3 regions of the Shewanella sp. AC34-MNA-CIBAN-0136 genome follow, and region 1 is predicted to be linked to each of the others. Evidence: predicted binding sites of a transcription regulator. Region 1 holds the regulator's gene; each other region holds the start of a gene.
What was found. Region 1 encodes NrdR, which represses ribonucleotide reductase genes. Its sites were predicted from a motif close to AAACACNANATNTNGTGTTT; they were not measured.

Region 2: the regulator NrdR is predicted to act here: its motif matches at 3,073-3,092, upstream of nrdA (class 1a ribonucleoside-diphosphate reductase subunit alpha).
Region 3: the regulator NrdR is predicted to act here: its motif matches at 2,087-2,106, upstream of nrdD (anaerobic ribonucleoside-triphosphate reductase).

The regions. Positions count from the first base shown of each region.
Region 1 covers NZ_JBEOPJ010000004.1:36,415-42,547, reverse strand. The annotation lists gene AAEY94_RS05050 (hypothetical protein) at 1-573, opposite strand, end outside; gene ettA (energy-dependent translational throttle protein EttA) at 859-2,526, opposite strand; gene glyA (serine hydroxymethyltransferase) at 2,788-4,041, shown strand; gene nrdR (transcriptional regulator NrdR) at 4,156-4,605, shown strand; gene ribD (bifunctional diaminohydroxyphosphoribosylaminopyrimidine deaminase/5-amino-6-(5-phosphoribosylamino)uracil reductase RibD) at 4,670-5,815, shown strand; gene AAEY94_RS05025 (riboflavin synthase) at 5,879-6,133, shown strand, end outside.
Region 2 covers NZ_JBEOPJ010000007.1:171,397-177,529, forward strand. The annotation lists gene gyrA (DNA gyrase subunit A) at 1-808, opposite strand, end outside; gene ubiG (bifunctional 2-polyprenyl-6-hydroxyphenol methylase/3-demethylubiquinol 3-O-methyltransferase UbiG) at 1,196-1,918, shown strand; gene AAEY94_RS09265 (HAD family hydrolase) at 2,042-2,704, shown strand; gene nrdA (class 1a ribonucleoside-diphosphate reductase subunit alpha) at 3,298-5,586, shown strand; gene nrdB (class Ia ribonucleoside-diphosphate reductase subunit beta) at 5,659-6,133, shown strand, end outside.
Region 3 covers NZ_JBEOPJ010000018.1:40,530-46,662, forward strand. The annotation lists gene AAEY94_RS16490 (DEAD/DEAH box helicase) at 1-320, opposite strand, end outside; gene rssA (patatin-like phospholipase RssA) at 504-1,448, shown strand; gene nrdD (anaerobic ribonucleoside-triphosphate reductase) at 2,122-4,239, shown strand; gene nrdG (anaerobic ribonucleoside-triphosphate reductase-activating protein) at 4,239-4,706, shown strand; gene AAEY94_RS16510 (NADH:flavin oxidoreductase/NADH oxidase family protein) at 4,812-6,050, opposite strand.

The sequences.
Region 1 (6,133 bases):
CTCTTTCAAACAATCTGCGATAGTTTGATATTTTGAACACTCAGTCGAACCATTAATATTGACTGGCAGTGTGCTGCTTGATTTAGATAAATCTGCAATTAAACGATTAGTAATATCAGTTTTGAGTTTAAATAGTTGCTGACTTTTAGCGGCACGTTTTTTATTTATCGCCTCATATTCAGTTAATATTTCAACCTTTTCAGTTTCAAGGCGTTTACTGTCTTCTTCTGCCTTTAGGGTTAATTCATCGACTAAATTGACAGACTCTTCAATTTGTATATAGGTTTCTGGAAGCCCTGTTTTAGCCCGAATAACCTTAGGTAATTCTGTAATAAGCTCATCGTAGCGCTGCTGTTCTGAAACAATTGTTTTTTTCAGACCTTCAACGTCATAGGCTTTTTTATTAAGCTGTGAGAATTTGTCATTAACAGTGATTAGCAGAGAATCGATATCGTATTGATTTTCAATTTTATTGAGAGTCTGCTTTTCTGATGTGGTAATGACTTCGAGTGCCGCAAATGAGTTGCTTGCGTATAAGCACAATAAAGCAAGGCTAATTGAACCGTATCTCACTGATATCTCCATTAAATTTCTCTACAAGCTGGAACCATCGACACTCTGTATTGCGCTGAGTGTAATCAGCAAAGAGTAAAATAATCCGTTAATAATTTATAATACTGAAGTTATTTTGGCTTTACAAACAGATTGTGGTGCATTGCTCACAATAAATTGACAAATTTTTGACACTTGTCGAGATTTCGATCGTTAGTTTTGTAATAATCTTTTAAATAATGGCTAATATAATAAAGCAGAGCGCTGAGGCTCTGCTTTATTATTCAACACTTTATTGCAGACGAATTATTTATTTAAACGCTTGTATTTTAATCGATGCGGTTCTACTACATCGGTGCCTAAGGTGGCTTTTAACCAAGTTGAGTACTCAGTATAGTTACCTTCATAGAAGCTCACTTTACCTTCATCACGGTAATCCAAAATATGGGTCGCAATACGGTCAAGGAACCAACGGTCATGGGAAATAACCATTGCACAACCAGGGAACTCTAATAACGCTTCCTCTAACGCTCGTAAAGTTTCAACGTCCAAGTCGTTGGTGGGTTCGTCGAGTAATAATACGTTGCCACCGGCTTGTAATAACTTAGCTAAGTGAACTCGGTTGCGCTCACCACCCGATAATGAACCAATTATTTTCTGCTGATCGCCACCACGGAAGTTAAAGCGGCCTACGTAAGCACGGCTAGAAATTTCAGTGTTGTTGATGCGCATAATATCTTGGCCGCCTGAAATTTCTTGCCACACGGTGTTTTTGTCATTCATCGAATCACGGAACTGATCAACCGACGCAATTTGAACCGAATCACCGACAGAAATAGAGCCACTGTCTGGTTGTTCCTCGCCTGAGATCATTTTGAATAAGGTTGACTTACCCGCACCGTTAGCACCAATAATGCCGACGATAGCGCCCTTAGGAACCGTGAATGTCAAATCATCAATCAGTATGCGGTCACCATATGACTTGGTTAAATTAGTCACTTCAATGACTTTGTCGCCTAAACGAGGCCCTGGTGGAATAAACAGTTCATTAGTCTCGTTACGCTTTTGGTAATCGTTGGTGTTCAATTCTTCAAAGCGAGCCATACGGGCTTTACCTTTTGATTGACGACCTTTAGCACCTTGGCGTACCCACTCTAATTCTTTAGCAATGGTTTTTTGGCGGGCGCTTTCTGTGGACGATTCTTGGGACAAGCGCGCATCTTTTTGTTCAAGCCAAGATGAATAGTTACCTTCCCATGGAATACCTTCACCGCGGTCAAGTTCTAAAATCCAGCCAGCAGCATTATCTAAGAAGTAACGATCGTGGGTAATCGCCACCACAGTGCCGTTATATTCTTGTAAAAAGTGCTCTAACCACGCCACTGACTCTGCATCCAAATGGTTGGTTGGTTCGTCGAGTAATAGCATTTCCGGTTTTTCAAGCAATAAGCGACAAATGGCCACTCGGCGTCGTTCACCACCAGAGAGTACGGCAATTTTCTCATCCCAATCGGGCAGACGTAATGCGTTAGCTGCACGTTCAAGAATATGATCAAGATTATGCGCATCTTGAGATTGGATGATGGCTTCTAATTCGCCTTGCTCTTTTGCAAGTGCGTCGAAGTCTGCATCGGGCTCAGCATAAGCAGAATAGACCTCGTCTAAGCGTATTAGTGCATTTTTAGCTTCGCTTAGGGCTTCTTCGACGGCTTCGCGCACAGTTTGTTGTTCGTTTAAGCGCGGCTCCTGCGGTAAGTAGCCAATCTTTAACCCAGGCATTGGGCGTGCTTCACCTTCAATTTCGGTATCTATTCCCGCCATGATGCGCAGCAATGTTGATTTACCCGAACCGTTTAACCCGAGCACACCAATCTTAGCGCCAGGAAAGAAGCTTAACGAAATGTCTTTTAATATTTGCTTTTTGGGTGGGACAATTTTACCCACACGAAGCATGCTGTATACAAATTGAGCCATAATTATACTGTCTAATTGTCAACAAAGATGGTGATAATTCTACTGTATTATGTGCTGAACTCAACAGGCAATTGTGTGATTTTATCTAGCGTGCTTTTTAGACTCAATTCGCTAAACAATCTGCTAGCTTGGTGTTATCAACATGAATCGTTTTGTATTCAGAACACAGTGAATTTCATGTTGTTTGTACTGTAAATCATTATCGTTGCAGAGTAGAATACCGCGCAACCCTACTATATAGATAATGATGTTGGAGCTACCATGTTGAAGAAAGCGATGAATATTGCGGATTATGATCCAGAATTATTTAAAGCCATTGAAGATGAAACTTGTCGTCAAGAAGAACACATTGAATTGATTGCATCTGAAAACTATACCAGTCCACGTGTGATGGAAGCGCAAGGTTCTCAGTTAACTAACAAGTATGCTGAAGGTTATCCAGGCAAGCGTTATTATGGTGGGTGCGAATACGTTGATGTTGTTGAAACATTGGCTATTGAACGCGCAAAAGAATTATTTGGTGCAACTTATGCCAACGTACAGCCTCATTCAGGCTCACAAGCAAACAGCGCAGTGTTTATGGCGTTGTTACAACCGGGTGATACTGTTTTAGGGATGAACCTTGCTCATGGTGGTCATTTGACCCATGGTTCACCAGTGAATTTTTCAGGCAAGCTTTACAACATCATTCCTTACGGTATCGATGAAGCTGGCAAAATTGATTATGACGAAATGGAGCGTTTAGCCATTGAGCACAAGCCTAAGATGATGATCGGCGGTTTTTCGGCATTTTCAGGCATAGTCGATTGGGCTAAAATGCGTGAGATTGCTGATAAAGTTGGTGCTTATTTGCTTGTTGATATGGCTCACGTTGCTGGCTTAGTGGCTGCAGATGTTTATCCAACGCCAGTCCCACATGCACATGTGGTCACCTCAACAACTCATAAAACATTAGCGGGTCCACGTGGCGGGATTATTATTTCTGCTGCCGATGATGAAGTGTTGTATAAAAAGTTGAACTCAGCGGTATTCCCTGGTGGCCAAGGTGGCCCTTTAATGCATGTAATCGCAGGTAAAGCGGTTGCATTTAAAGAGGCATTAGAGCCAGAGTTCAAGGTATACCAGCAGCAAGTGGTTAAAAACGCTAAAGCTATGGTTGAAGTATTTTTAGCTCGCGGTTACAAAATTGTTTCTGGCGGTACAGAAAACCATTTAATGTTGGTTGATTTAATTGGTCGTGATTTAACCGGTAAAGAAGCAGATGCTGCATTGGGCAATGCCAACATTACCGTCAACAAAAACTCAGTGCCTGATGATCCACGTTCACCGTTTGTCACCTCTGGTGTTCGTATTGGAACGCCAGCAATTACTCGTCGTGGTTTTAAAGAAGCAGAAGCGAAAGAATTGACCGGTTGGATTTGTGACATTCTTGATGATGCATCTAACGCCGAAGTGGCTGAACGAGTGAAAGGTCAAGTGTTGGCATTATGTGCCCGATTCCCTGTATACGGTTAATCGTCACTTGATGCCTGTTGAAAAGGTTTAGGTTAACCTTGCTCAACAAATAGGATAAACTTTAATGGCCGCTAATTGTTAGCGGCCATTTTGTTTTTTTCTGCAGGAGGTTCAATGCATTGCCCTTTTTGTAGCGCGACCGATACCAAAGTTATAGATTCTCGATTAGTGGCTGATGGTCACCAAGTACGTCGCCGCCGGGAATGTACCGAATGTCATGAACGTTTCACCACGTTTGAAGGCGCAGAATTAGTCATGCCTAGAGTCATCAAACGTGACGGCACTCGACAACCATTCGATGAAGAAAAATTGCGTGGCGGCATGCTACGTGCGGTCGAAAAACGCCCAGTCTCAATTGATGAAATTGAACAAGCATTGACTAAAATCAAATCAACACTGCGCGCGACAGGTGAGCGTGAGGTGAATTCTGAAATGATTGGCAATCTGATGATGGAACAGTTGATGAGCCTTGATAAAGTGGCATATATCCGCTTTGCATCGGTTTATCGCGCATTTGAAGATGTATCCCAATTTGGTGAAGCCATTGCTAAATTGCAAAAGTAATGCTGCTTAATAATATCTGTTTTAATGGTTTTAATGGCATTTAAGCAATAAGAGATTATCTCCCATGTCTAACTGGTCTACCTTTGACACCCAAATGATGAGCCGTGCCATCGCGCTTGCCGAGAAAGGCCGTTATACCACTCGGCCAAATCCTTGTGTCGGTTGTGTCATTGTTTATCAGAATAAGATTATTGGTGAGGGTTATCATCAACGTGCTGGCCAAGGGCATGCCGAAGTTAATGCGCTGAAAATGGTGCATGATAATGGCTTGTCTGCTGAAGGTGCCACGGCGTATGTCACTCTTGAACCTTGCAGTCATTATGGCCGCACACCACCTTGTGCTTTAGGCTTAATTAATGCCAAAGTTGCCAGAGTTGTGGTATCGGTGACCGATGCAAATCCACAAGTGTCTGGTCGCGGTATAACCCTGTTACGTGAGGCTGGTATTAACGTTGATGTTGGATTGCTCAGCGAACAAGCCTATGACCTTAATCTGGGTTTTATGAAGCGGATGAAAACAGGACTTCCTTGGATAACGGTAAAGATAGCAGCCAGTTTAGATGGTAAAACGGCTCTGTCTAATGGCGTGTCGAAGTGGATTACTGGCAGTGCAGCAAGAGCTGATGTGCAAAAATACCGCGCTAGCCATTGTGCATTAATCACTGGTGTTGAAACCATTCTTGTCGATGACCCAAGCCTTAATGTGCGCTATGAGGCGTTAGGTGAGTTAACCACTCGCCATACAAAAGATGAAATCTTCCAACCTCTAAGGGTTGTGCTCGACAGTCGCGCAAGATTAACAGCAACACAGCAATTATTTTCAATTCAAAGTCCTATTTTACTGGTTTCTGGCTGTAATTATCCCGAAAGCACCAAAGCTGCATTTCCAGATCACGTATCATTTCTTCAGTTAACGTGTGACTCGTCAGGCAGAATCCCATTGTTAGCTTTGCTAACATATTTAGGTCAGCATACTAATTCTGTTTTAGTTGAAGCCGGTGCTACCTTAGCCGGAGCATTTGTCGCCCAAGGGCTCGTTGATGATATTGTGCTTTACCAGGCGCCTAAACTATTAGGTAGCCACGGACGTAATATGTTGCAGTTACCTAATTACAGTACAATGGAGCAAGCGCCGGCACTGCAATTAATTGATGAACGCAACGTTGGACAAGATAAGCGTTATATCCTCAGATATAATCAACCCTATTAATGTGCGTGTTGTTCAGTCCAAAACCTGAACAACAGCAACGTTTAACTGCAAAAAGTGAGTATTATGTTTACAGGAATAATCGAAGCCCTTGGCACATTACGTAAAATTGATCGCAAAGGTAACGATATCCGCTTAACAGTTGCCAGCGGTAAGCTGGATTTAACGGATGTAAAGCTAGGTGACAGTATAGCAACCAATGGCGTGTGTTTGACCGTTGTTGAGCGTTTAGGTGATGGTTACGTTGCTGATATATCAGCTGAAACCGTTGACTTAACTGGCTTTAGTCGTTATCAGGTCGGTCAAAAGGTTAATCTTGAG
Region 2 (6,133 bases), on a different contig from region 1:
CTTTGTTAACTTGATATGGAATTTCATGAACAATAATACGTTCACGACCATTATCTTCAGTTTCAATTTCCGCTTTCGAGCGCATGATCGCGCGACCACGGCCAGTGTGATAAGCATCGATAATGCCTTTGCGACCGTTTATTGACGCTGCCGTTGGAAAATCTGGACCTGGAATGTATTCCATTAACTGTTCAATCGATAAACTTGGATCTTCGATTAACGCCAAACAGCCTTTCACTACTTCTGTTAAGTTGTGAGGTGGAATGTTAGTGGCCATACCGACCGCAATACCTGATGAACCATTGATTAATAAGTTCGGTACGCGTGTTGGTAACACCGCAGGGATCATCTCTGTGCCATCGTAGTTAGGCACAAAATCCACAGTTTCTTTTTCAAGGTCGGCTAATAATGAATGCGCCAACTTTTGCATGCGGATTTCGGTGTAACGCATCGCCGCTGCAGAGTCACCGTCGACCGAACCAAAGTTTCCTTGTCCGTCAATCAATGTGTAGCGTAGCGAGAACGGTTGCGCCATACGTACAATTGTATCGTATACAGCAGTATCACCGTGTGGGTGATATTTACCAATTACGTCACCAACGACACGAGCGGATTTTTTATATGGTTTGTTCCAATCGTTTTTTAATTCGCTCATTGCGAACAATACTCGACGGTGAACTGGTTTTAAACCGTCACGGACGTCAGGTAATGCACGACCTACAATTACGCTCATGGCGTAATCAAGGTAAGAATTTTTAAGTTCGTCTTCGATGTTAATTGGCGAAATAGATGATGCCAGATCAGTCATAAACTGCGCGTTCCCCTAAAGTGAGCTGACAATAAAACTTCCATATTATTATCTAGCTTAAAAACGTGATTTGGCATTCTAACACAGATATTTAATGTCGCCAGAGCAAAGACCAGCCAAATGCTCTATCACTCTTAAAAATTACAAAAAAGCTAATATTTTCAGCTAATTTAGTTTATTCATTGGCTAATATACGACTAAATTTGAGCAACAATTATCGTTAACTTGCTGATGATTTAAGCAGTTGATAGCATAAAACATCCATTTACCTCGCTTAAATGGATATTTTATGAGCAAGCGTAAACGGCAAAAGCCATTGTTGACTACTATTCGCAAAGGTTATCGCTATAATAGCGACCATACTTTATTACACACTTAGGTTACGTTATGTCACACGCTGAACAATCGACACCCAATGTTGATCCACTCGAGATCGCAAAATTTGAAGCCATGGCGCAAACGTGGTGGGATCTCAATGGCGAGTTCAAGCCATTACATTTACTTAATCCACTGCGTTTAAACTACATTGACCAAACCGCTGAAGGTATTTTTGACAAAAAAGTACTTGATGTTGGCTGTGGTGGCGGTATTTTGTCAGAAAGTATGGCGCGCCTAGGTGCTAACGTTGACGGTATTGATATGGGCAACGCACCACTTGAAGTGGCAAAACTACATGCTTTAGAGTCTGGTGTTACGGTTAATTACCTCAAAACAACAGCCGAAGCACATCGCGATAACCACCGCGAATATTATGATGTGGTCACTTGCATGGAAATGCTCGAACATGTACCCGATCCCCAATCAGTTATTCAAGCCTGTTGTGACATGGTTAAACCTAATGGATTTGTGTTTTTCTCAACCATAAACCGTAATATGATGTCGTATTTAAAGACGATTATCGGCGCAGAGTATTTATTAAAAATGCTGCCAGTTGGTACTCACGATCACAGCAAGTTTATTCGCCCATCGGAACTGATGGCATTGGTCGATAACACCGACTTATTGTGTAAAGATGCGCTGGGAATTACCTACAATCCATTGTCGGGTGTGTTTAAGTACACTAAAAGTGTCGATGTAAATTATATGATAGCCACTCAAAAAATTGATTAATCATCCAGGTGATTCTTTTCAACATTTCAATGTGAATGCACCACAATAGCGTTATGTTGTGCCAATAACGCTATAAAGGGCTTGCACTGTCTATTGTTATTTTCTCTCGTTAGGAGCTAGCCCTTGCATAAACAAGATATAAAAGGAGTGCTGTTCGATTTAGACGGTACCTTAGCCGATACCGCACCAGATTTAGTACAGGCATTGAATCTCAGCTTGGATGAAGCCGGTTTTAACGTCCAACCGCTTGACTTGATGCGCCATGCGGCATCACATGGCAGCTTATATTTAGTTAAAACGGCCATTCCAGATGCCGATGAACAAGTACAAATTACCATCCAGCAAGCACTACTTCAGCATTATGCCCGTATCAATGGTGACAACAGCCGTTTATTCGCTGGCTTACCCGAACTATTATCCTTATTTGATGCCCAATCGATTCCTTATGGCGTAGTGACCAATAAGCCGGCTCGATTTGCCAGGCCATTAGTGGAAAAGCTTGGTTTAACTCATAAATTGAAAACCATGATCAGTGGTGATAGCACTCGTCACTCTAAACCTCATACCGCACCAATGCTGTTAGCAGCACAACAAATTGCCATTGCTCCTCAAAGTATCTTATATCTAGGTGACGCTGAACGTGACTTAGTCGCCGCCCACAATGCCAGTATGTTAGGCGGCGTTGCGTTATGGGGTTATTTATCTGCGACAGATAAACCTGACACATGGCCAGCAGGCAAACAATTTCAACACGGAGCCTCACTTAAACAGTTTTTCACTGATTAATGACAGTGTTCGGCATCGGTTTAGCGGGTTAATTTTTGGGTAAATGAACAAAGCATGAGTGAAGTTTAACGGGTCTTATTAAGCTTAAATGTACAGTTAACAGTCATCAATTTCTACCCGATCAAAACCAACAAAAGATCAACCAATAAACGGTCCATTTTTTTTGATCGCTGTTTATTTTAGCGATCAAATTTTTATCATTTGATGGATTAAAAAATATCATTTATCAAAAACTCTTTATGAATTTGGGCTCTAGGGTTAGTTGTCACTAACCCTGCCGTTTATCCTCAAGTTATCCACAAGAAGTTAATGAAATTGTGGCTTGCAATAAACCTCAAACCTCACTATCTTGTATCTTAGATTTTAAATAACACCATATCTTGTGTGTGGCTGACAATCAAAACACTACTCCACGACGTTCCAAAGGATGTAGTGGCTAACTGAACGTACTGGTGTTTAACTACCACGTTGTGAGTACATCAGGTTGATTGTTTTAACATGGAATTGTTTTGTAACTGGTTCGGATCGAATCAAGCAGCACTGCATCCAACAACAGATCACATGATTAGATATAGAACCAAGGCCTCTCTTCAATGAATAGCAATATGACAGTCACTAAACGCAGTGGCGAACGTGAATCTATCGATTTAGATAAAATTCATCGCGTAATCACTTGGGCAGCCAAGGGATTAAAAAACGTCTCAGTATCTGAAGTAGAACTTCGATCTCATCTGCAGTTTTTTGATGGCATTCCAACAGAAGCCATTCATGAAACGATCATTAAAGCTGCGGCTGACTTGATCTCTCCAGAGTCACCTGACTACCAATTTGTGGCTGCCCGCTTAGCGGTGTTCCACTTACGTAAAAAAGCGTTTGGTCAATTTGAACCACCAACGTTATATGACCATGTCACCAAATTAGTTGAACTGGGTAAATATGACATGCATATCATGGCTGACTACAGCCGTGAAGAATTAGACACACTCGACACCTATATCGATCATTGGCGCGATTTGAACTTCTCTTATGCCGCGGTAAAACAACTTGAAGGTAAATACCTGGTTCAAAACCGTGTTACCCATGAAGTGTACGAAAGCGCCCAGTTTTTATACATATTAGTCGCAGCATGTTTGTTTGCCCGTTACCCAAAAGAAATTCGTTTGAAGTACATTAAAGACTTCTATGACGCGACGTCTCTGTTTAAGATTTCTTTACCGACACCAATCATGGCCGGTGTGCGTACCCCTACACGTCAGTTCAGCTCATGTGTATTGATTGAGTGTGATGACAGCTTAGATTCAATCAATGCGACTGCATCGTCTATCGTTAAATACGTTAGCCAACGTGCTGGTATTGGTATTAATGCGGGTCGTATTCGTGCCCTTGGTAGCCCTATTCGTGGCGGCGAAGCATTCCACACCGGTTGTTTACCATTTTATAAGTATTTCCAAACAGCGGTGAAGTCTTGTTCTCAAGGCGGCGTACGTGGAGGTGCAGCAACGCTGTTCTATCCTTTATGGCATCTAGAAGTTGAATCGCTATTAGTACTAAAAAACAACCGTGGTGTTGACGACAACCGTGTACGTCATCTTGACTACGGTGTGCAGTTAAACAAATTAATGTACCAACGTTTGATTAAAGGCGAATATATCAGTCTATTCAGCCCATCAGACGTGCCTGGTCTTTACGATGCATTCTTTGAAGACCAAGTTGAGTTTGAACGTTTATACCTTCAGTATGAACAAGACAGCAATGTCCGCAAAAAACAAATTAAAGCGGTTGAACTGTTTTCATTGATGATGCAAGAACGAGCTTCGACTGGCCGTATCTATATTCAAAACGTCGATCACTGTAATACTCACAGCCCGTTTGACTCTAAAGTTGCGCCAATTAAGCAATCTAACTTATGTTTAGAAATTGCTTTACCGACTAAACCACTTAAAAACATCGATGATCCAGACGGTGAAATCGCGTTGTGTACCTTGTCAGCACTTAACTTAGGCGCAATTAAAGATTTATCAGAGCTTGAACCATTAGCTGATTTAGCTGTTCGTGCACTAGATAACTTACTTGATTACCAAGATTACCCAATTAAAGCCGCGCAAACGAGTTCAATGAACCGTCGTACCTTAGGTATTGGGGTGATTAACTTTGCTAACTATTTAGCTAAAAACGGTAAAAAGTATTCAGACGGTTCAGCTAATAACTTAACTCACAAAACCTTTGAAGCGATTCAGTTTTATTTACTGAAAGCGTCGATGAACTTAGCAAAAGAGCAAGGTGCATGTCCGTTATTCCACGAGACAACTTATTCGAAAGGTATTTTACCTATCGACACCTACAAGCGTGATTTAGACAAGATTTGTGACGAGCCATTGCACATGGACTGGGAAAGCTTACGTAGCGACATTAAGCAGTACGGTTTACGTAACTCAACTTTGTCTGCGCTAATGCCGTCTGAAACCTCATCGCAAATTTCAAATGCGACTAATGGTATCGAGCCTCCACGCGGTTTAATTAGCGTTAAAGCCAGTAAAGATGGTCAGTTAAAGCAAGTCGTTCCTGATTTTGAATTACTGAAAGATAAGTATGAACTGCTGTGGAATATGCCAAACAACGATGGTTACATCCAACTTGTTGGTTTAATGCAGAAGTTTATCGACCAAGCTATTTCGGCTAACACCAATTATGACCCAAGCCGTTTTGAAGGCGGTCGTGTACCGATGCAAACATTGTTAAAAGACTTGTTAAGCGTCTACAAACTGGGCATTAAAACATTGTATTATCATAATACTCGTGACGGTGCTTCTGATCAGTTTGACGACATTATTGCTGTCGAAGAAGAAGACGATGGTTGTGGTGGCGGTGCGTGTAAGATCTAATCATCACTTTATCTATATTTAGCGGGGGCCTTCCCCGCTTTTTGAAAAATGCGTTTTCAGGACACCTAAATAATGGCTTACTCAACATTTTGTCAAACACCTAACGATTCTACCAAAGAACCTATGTTTTTCGGTCAATCGGTTAATGTGGCACGCTACGATCAACAGAAATATGAAGTCTTTGAAAAGCTAATTGAAAAGCAATTATCGTTTTTCTGGCGTCCAGAAGAAGTTGATGTCAGCCGTGACAAAATTGATTTCGGTAATTTGCCTGAACATGAACAGCATATTTTCCTATCAAATCTAAAATACCAAACATTACTCGACTCAATTCAAGGCCGTTCACCGAATGTGGCATTTTTGCCTTTGGTATCGCTACCAGAATTAGAAACGTGGATTGAAACATGGTCGTTTTCTGAAACCATTCACTCGCGTTCGTACACTCACATTATTCGTAATATTGTTAATAACCCGTCTGTGGTATTTGACGATATTGTACAAAATGACGAAATCTTAAAGCGTGCCGGTGATATTGCCGCTTATTATG
Region 3 (6,133 bases), on a different contig from region 1:
ACGCTAATGGCTTTATATTGGGTATTGGCGACTAATAAACGTAATTGGCCATAAACTTGCTGGGCTAATTCACGAGTCGGTAACAAGATAAGTACCCGAGGATCTTTTTTCGACAATGCTCTAGTGGATATCACGCGTTGCATTGCGGGCAATAAAAACGCTAAGGTTTTACCTGAGCCGGTTTTAGACGATGCCATTAAATCTTTACCTGATAAGGCAATGGGAAGTGCTTGCGCTTGAACATCGGTAGGCGTAGAAATGCCAAGGTGCTTTAGACTGTCAAGCAGGCGCTTGTCCAACGAAAAATCGGTAAATTGCAAAGGTAAATCCCCTAAAAAATGATAGCCGACGATTATAGCTGTTTCACCTTGCTATAGCCAACAAGAGTCGCTTTAGTTATGCTATTTCTTAGCTTTATATTATTGCCTGAGTTCGACGTCGCTATGGGACGATTCAGGCGGGCGTATCGTAAAATTGAATACCGAGCATGGAAGGAAAGAAAGATGACAAAGCTCACCGTGGGATTAGCGCTAGGCAGTGGAGCCGCTAAAGGTTGGGCACATATTGGGGTATTGAATGGTTTAGCCAAGTTAGATATTTATCCTGACAAAGTGGCAGGTTGTTCGGTAGGTGCATTAGTGGGTGCTGCCTATGCCAATAATCATTTGGGTGAACTTGAAACCTGGGTGAGTGGATTTTCAAGTTGGGATGTACTCGGGTTAATGGATTTAGGCTGGCGCAAAGGCGGACTTATCAGTGGTGAAAAAGTATTTGATGTATTGGCTAATCGTATTGGCGACCTTAACATTGAACAGCTGAATCGTCCCTTTGCTGCAGTCGCGACAGATTTATATTCTGGGCAAGAGATTTGGTTTAAAGAAGGTGACTTACGCCATGCTGTTAGGGCTTCATGTTCAATGCCGGGCTTTTTACCCCCAGTACAGCAAGGGCATCGCTGGGTTGTTGACGGTGCGGTAGTGAATCCTGTGCCGGTATCATTAGCTCGCTCTATGGGCGTTGATGTGGTTATTGCGGTGGATTTAAATGGCCATCGTCGTGGCCAAATGCACTTAATCCCAGAGCAAGTAAAAAGCCGCAAAGCCACTAAGTCTGAACCTATTGATGAAAAGCGCGAGCTTGAATCTGGCTTTATGGACCTATGGGGTAAAGGCAAAGATTATATGAATGGCTTAACCGATAAATTCTCTTTAGGAAGTTCAAAATCCCATCCGGGTATGCTGGCGGTGATGTCACAATCGATGGATATTTTAGAACAACGCCATAAACGTTCACGCCTAATGGGCGAGCCACCTGATATTTGCATCGTACCTGATGTGGGTGATATTGGCACCATGGAGTTTCATCGCGCTAAAGAAGCGATTAAAGCAGGTGAGCAGGCTGTAAGTGATATTAAACATTTAATCGAAGCGACCTTAAAGAAATGTTGAAGCAGTATCGAATATAGTGGTGTGTTTATGATAAATACACCCGTTGATTGCCGCTAAGTGAATGCTTGCTATTTTATCGGTGTTTGTCATTAAATCCGCGTTTGTTATTCAACTAGGGCATTGTCTAACCTGCGCAGTCTGATGTAGTTGATAAGATTATTCACTCTCTCATCGTTATCTAGTAGTTATCTCATAGTTAACTCATGGTGTTTTAGTCATTATCTAGTAGTGACTTGCCCGCAATGATCTATCCGCAATGGTCTACCCGCAATTATCTAACGATAACTACCGAGTCATTAGATACAGTGGGTACGTTATTTATGTTGTTGATCTAGCCATTTAAGGTTCGATCAATGACTTAATACCGTCATTCAGCACCATTTTAAGTTGTCAAATACAACCCTTATGGCGTTTGCACATCAGATTATCGATTCAGCAAAGCATCCCAAATCGCTAAATTATGTCGTTTTTATCCCCTTGTATTAGCCTGTCAAAATTAGTTGCTATTCCTACAATATCTATCGTTGATAGCAAGTGTTTTTTCAATATTAAGTACTGCCGACAATTATGATCTGGATCAAGGTATTACTCCGCGTAAATGTGTCTAATACACTCTATCTTGTGTTGTGCGTGTATTAAAGCGCTATATATAGTGCTTGTAAAGGATGGTTATATGCTTGTAGTAGTGAAAAGGGATGGATGCCGAACTGCTTTTGATGGATGTCGAATCAAAGAGGCTGTTGTGGCAGCAATGGAGTCTGCAGGTATAGCCGACCATCAATATGCACAGCAATTAGCGCAGACGGTAGAGCAGCAAATGGCTGTGAAGACCGAAGTTGATATTCACGAACTACAAGATGCAGTTGAAAATTTATTAATGTCGGGCCCGTTTAAGTCGGTGGCGCGTCATTACATTGAGTACCGTCACGATAGAGATAAACACCGTGAAACCCAGAGTAAATTAAATTGTGCTATTCGCGGTTTAGTTGAGCAATCGGATAGTGCGATTTTAAATGAAAATGCCAATAAAGATGCCAAAGTCATCCCGACCCAGCGAGACTTATTAGCGGGCATTGTGGCCAAGCATTATGCCAAAACCCATTTACTGCCAAAAGATGTGGTAGCCGCCCATGAAAAAGGCGAAATTCACTATCACGACTTAGATTATGCGCCTTTTTTTCCGATGTTTAACTGCATGCTAATTGATTTAGCCGGCATGTTAACGCATGGTTTTAAAATGGGTAATGCTGAAATAGAACCGCCTAAGTCTATCTCAACTGCCACTGCTGTTACGGCGCAAATTATTGCCCAGGTCGCGAGCCACATTTATGGTGGTACCACAATTAACCGTATCGACGAAGTGTTAGCTGAGTTTGTGCAAATCAGTTACCAAAAGCACCTTAGCGTCGCAAAAAAATGGCAAGTGGCTGACGTAGAAGGTTATGCGATGACACAAACCGAAAAAGAGTGTCATGACGCATTCCAGTCACTTGAATATGAAGTGAATACCCTGCATACCGCCAATGGGCAAACGCCATTTGTCACATTTGGTTTTGGTTTAGGCGTGTCGTGGGAGTCGCGTTTAATTCAGCAATCGATGTTAACTGTACGTATGGCGGGTTTAGGTAAAAATCGTAAAACAGCAGTCTTTCCAAAATTGGTGTTTGCCATTAAAGATGGCGTGAATCATAAAGCGACTGATGTTAATTACGATATCAAAAAGATGGCCTTAACGTGTTCAAGTATGCGCATGTACCCAGATATTCTCAATTATGATCAAGTCGTGAAAGTCACCGGTTCGTTTAAAACCCCAATGGGATGTCGCTCATTTTTGGGCGCCTATGAAGAAAATGGTCAATTGGTCCATGAAGGCCGCAATAATCTAGGTGTTGTCAGTCTTAATTTACCGCGTATAGCGTTGGAAGCAGGTAAAGATGAACAGCGTTTTTATCAAATACTCGATGAGCGTTTGTTAATTGCCCGCAAAGCCTTAGAAACGCGTATTGCCCGTTTAGCCGGAGTCAAAGCACGAGTGGCACCAATCCTTTATATGGAAGGCGCCTGTGGTGTGCGCCTAAATGCGGATGATGATGTGAGCGAAATCTTTAAAAATGGCCGGGCATCAATTTCGTTAGGGTTTATTGGTCTTCACGAAACCATTAATGCTTTATATAGCAATGCTGAACATGTGTTTGATAACACACAATTACGTGATAAAGCTGTCGCCATTATTAGTCATTTAAAGCAAGCCACTGAGTCTTGGAAACAACAAACGGGTTATGGCTTTAGTTTATACAGTACCCCAAGTGAAAATTTATGCAGCCGTTTTTGTCAGCTTGATACTACCCAGTTTGGCGTAGTGGCAGGTGTGACCGACAAAGGCTATTACACCAATAGTTTTCACTTAGATGTCGAAAAGAAAGTAAATCCTTTTGATAAGATTGATTTTGAACAACCTTATCCAGCGATCGCTAATGGTGGGTTTATTTGTTACGGCGAATATCCCAACATGCAGCACAATATTGAAGCGCTCGAAAACGTTTGGGATTACAGTTATAGCCGAGTGCCATATTACGGCACCAATACTCCCATTGATGAGTGTTACGATTGCGGTTTTATTGGTGAATTTAATTGTACTAGTAAGGGCTTTGTGTGTCCTAAATGTGGTAATCATGAGCCAAGCCGAGTGTCTGTTACTCGTCGCGTGTGTGGTTATTTAGGTAGCCCAGATGCACGACCATTTAACTTCGGTAAGCAAGAAGAGGTTAAGCGTAGAGTGAAGCATTTATAATGCATTACAGTGCATATCATAGCGTTGATGTGATCAACGGCGAAGGCACCCGCTGTACGTTATTTGTCAGCGGTTGCGAGCATGGTTGTAAAGGTTGCTATAACCAAAGTACTTGGCGTGTAGATGCTGGTCATGTCTTTAGCCAGGCACTAGAAGATCAGATCATTGACGATTTAATCGATACTCGTATTTACCGTCGAGGCTTGTCGTTAAGTGGTGGCGATCCGCTGCATCCCGCCAATCTTGAAGTCGTACTAAAATTGGTTACGCGGATAAAGCTGGAATGTCCCGATAAAGATATTTGGCTGTGGACCGGTTATCAACTGGCTGAACTTACACCGCAGCAACAAGCTGTGGTGAACTTTGTGGATGTGTTGATTGACGGTAAGTATGAGCAAGACAAAGCCGACCCCGCGCTATTATGGCGCGGCAGTAGCAATCAACAGATCCATCGTTTTACGCGCTAGCGTTTTATATGAAGGCGTTAAGACGAGTCGCTTACTGTCAGCTCTTTAACTGTCAGCGCGCTAATCGTTAGCAAATAAATGTTTAATCCGCTAATCGTTAACCCGTTAATGATTAGAAAGACCCACAATATGGCGATAACGTTTAGTGCGCTGTTTGGTTTTATATTGATCGATTAATAAACTCCACAATGGTGAATCATTAGTGTGTGGCGACTTACCTTGGCTTACACGACGAAGTTGGCGTTTAATGACGGCCATCGTCGCCAGTCCAGCCAAAGGTTTACTCTGCCAATTGACTGTTGGAATTGACGGGACAAACTCTGGCTGAATTTGCCATCTATTGGCTAAGTCAGGATAGAAGGCGAGGGCGCTAGCGATACCACATAATGCAAAACCAGCATCAATAACTTGTTGAGCCACAGGTAGGCGATGAATACCTCCGGTTAACATTAATGGAATAGGGCTACGCTGGACCAATTGCGCTGTTAAACTTAAAAAATAAGCCTCTCGAGCTAACGTTCGCTCATCAGCACTGCGACCTTGCATGGCTGGTGCTTCGTAGCTGCCACCTGATAATTCCACCATTTCAACGTGATACTGTGCCAACATATTAATGACGGTTTCGGCGTCGTCGACATCAAAGCCACCGCGTTGGAAATCGGCAGAGTTGAGTTTTACTGCTACATCGAAATCGGCACCACATTTAAGTCTTACTTGCTTAACCACTTCGAGTAATAACTTGGCACGATTTTCAAGCTTTCCGCCCCATTGATCATTACGTTGATTGGTTAACGGCGATAAAAATTGAGCCAGCAAGTATCCGTGTGCAGCATGAATTTGTACTCCATCAAACCCAGCTTGTTGAGCCAATTGTGCCGTGGTAGCAAACCGTTGGATAACCTCTTCAATGTCTGCTGTTGTCATCGCTTTTGGTTGAGAGAACATGGATGAGTGTTTGCCTAAATCGAGAGCGATGGCAGAAGGGGCTAGATTTTTACCGCCCATCGCTTTAAACACTTGACGGCCTGGATGATTGATTTGCATCCATATTCTGGCGTTATTTTGCTTAGCTGTTTTGGCCCATTGGATGAACGGCTCAAGTGCGCTGTTGGGATCTAATACCACTCCGCCAGGGCCGGTCATGGCTAAGGGATCAATCATCACGTTACCGGTGATCATTAATCCTACGCCGCCTTTTGCCCATGCTTCATACAAGTTGAACAATGCGTCATCAGGTTGTTGTAAGGTGTTAGCAAGGTTTTCTTCCATTGCGGCTTTAACCAATCTATTGGGGATGATGGCACCATTGCTCAAGGTGTATGGTGTGAAAATGGTATTAGCCATGAAATAATATCCTAAGGTAAGCCGCTAAATTAATGTGTTGTTTATCCTACAAGTAGCCTAGATAGTCAATTGTCCTTAGTTAG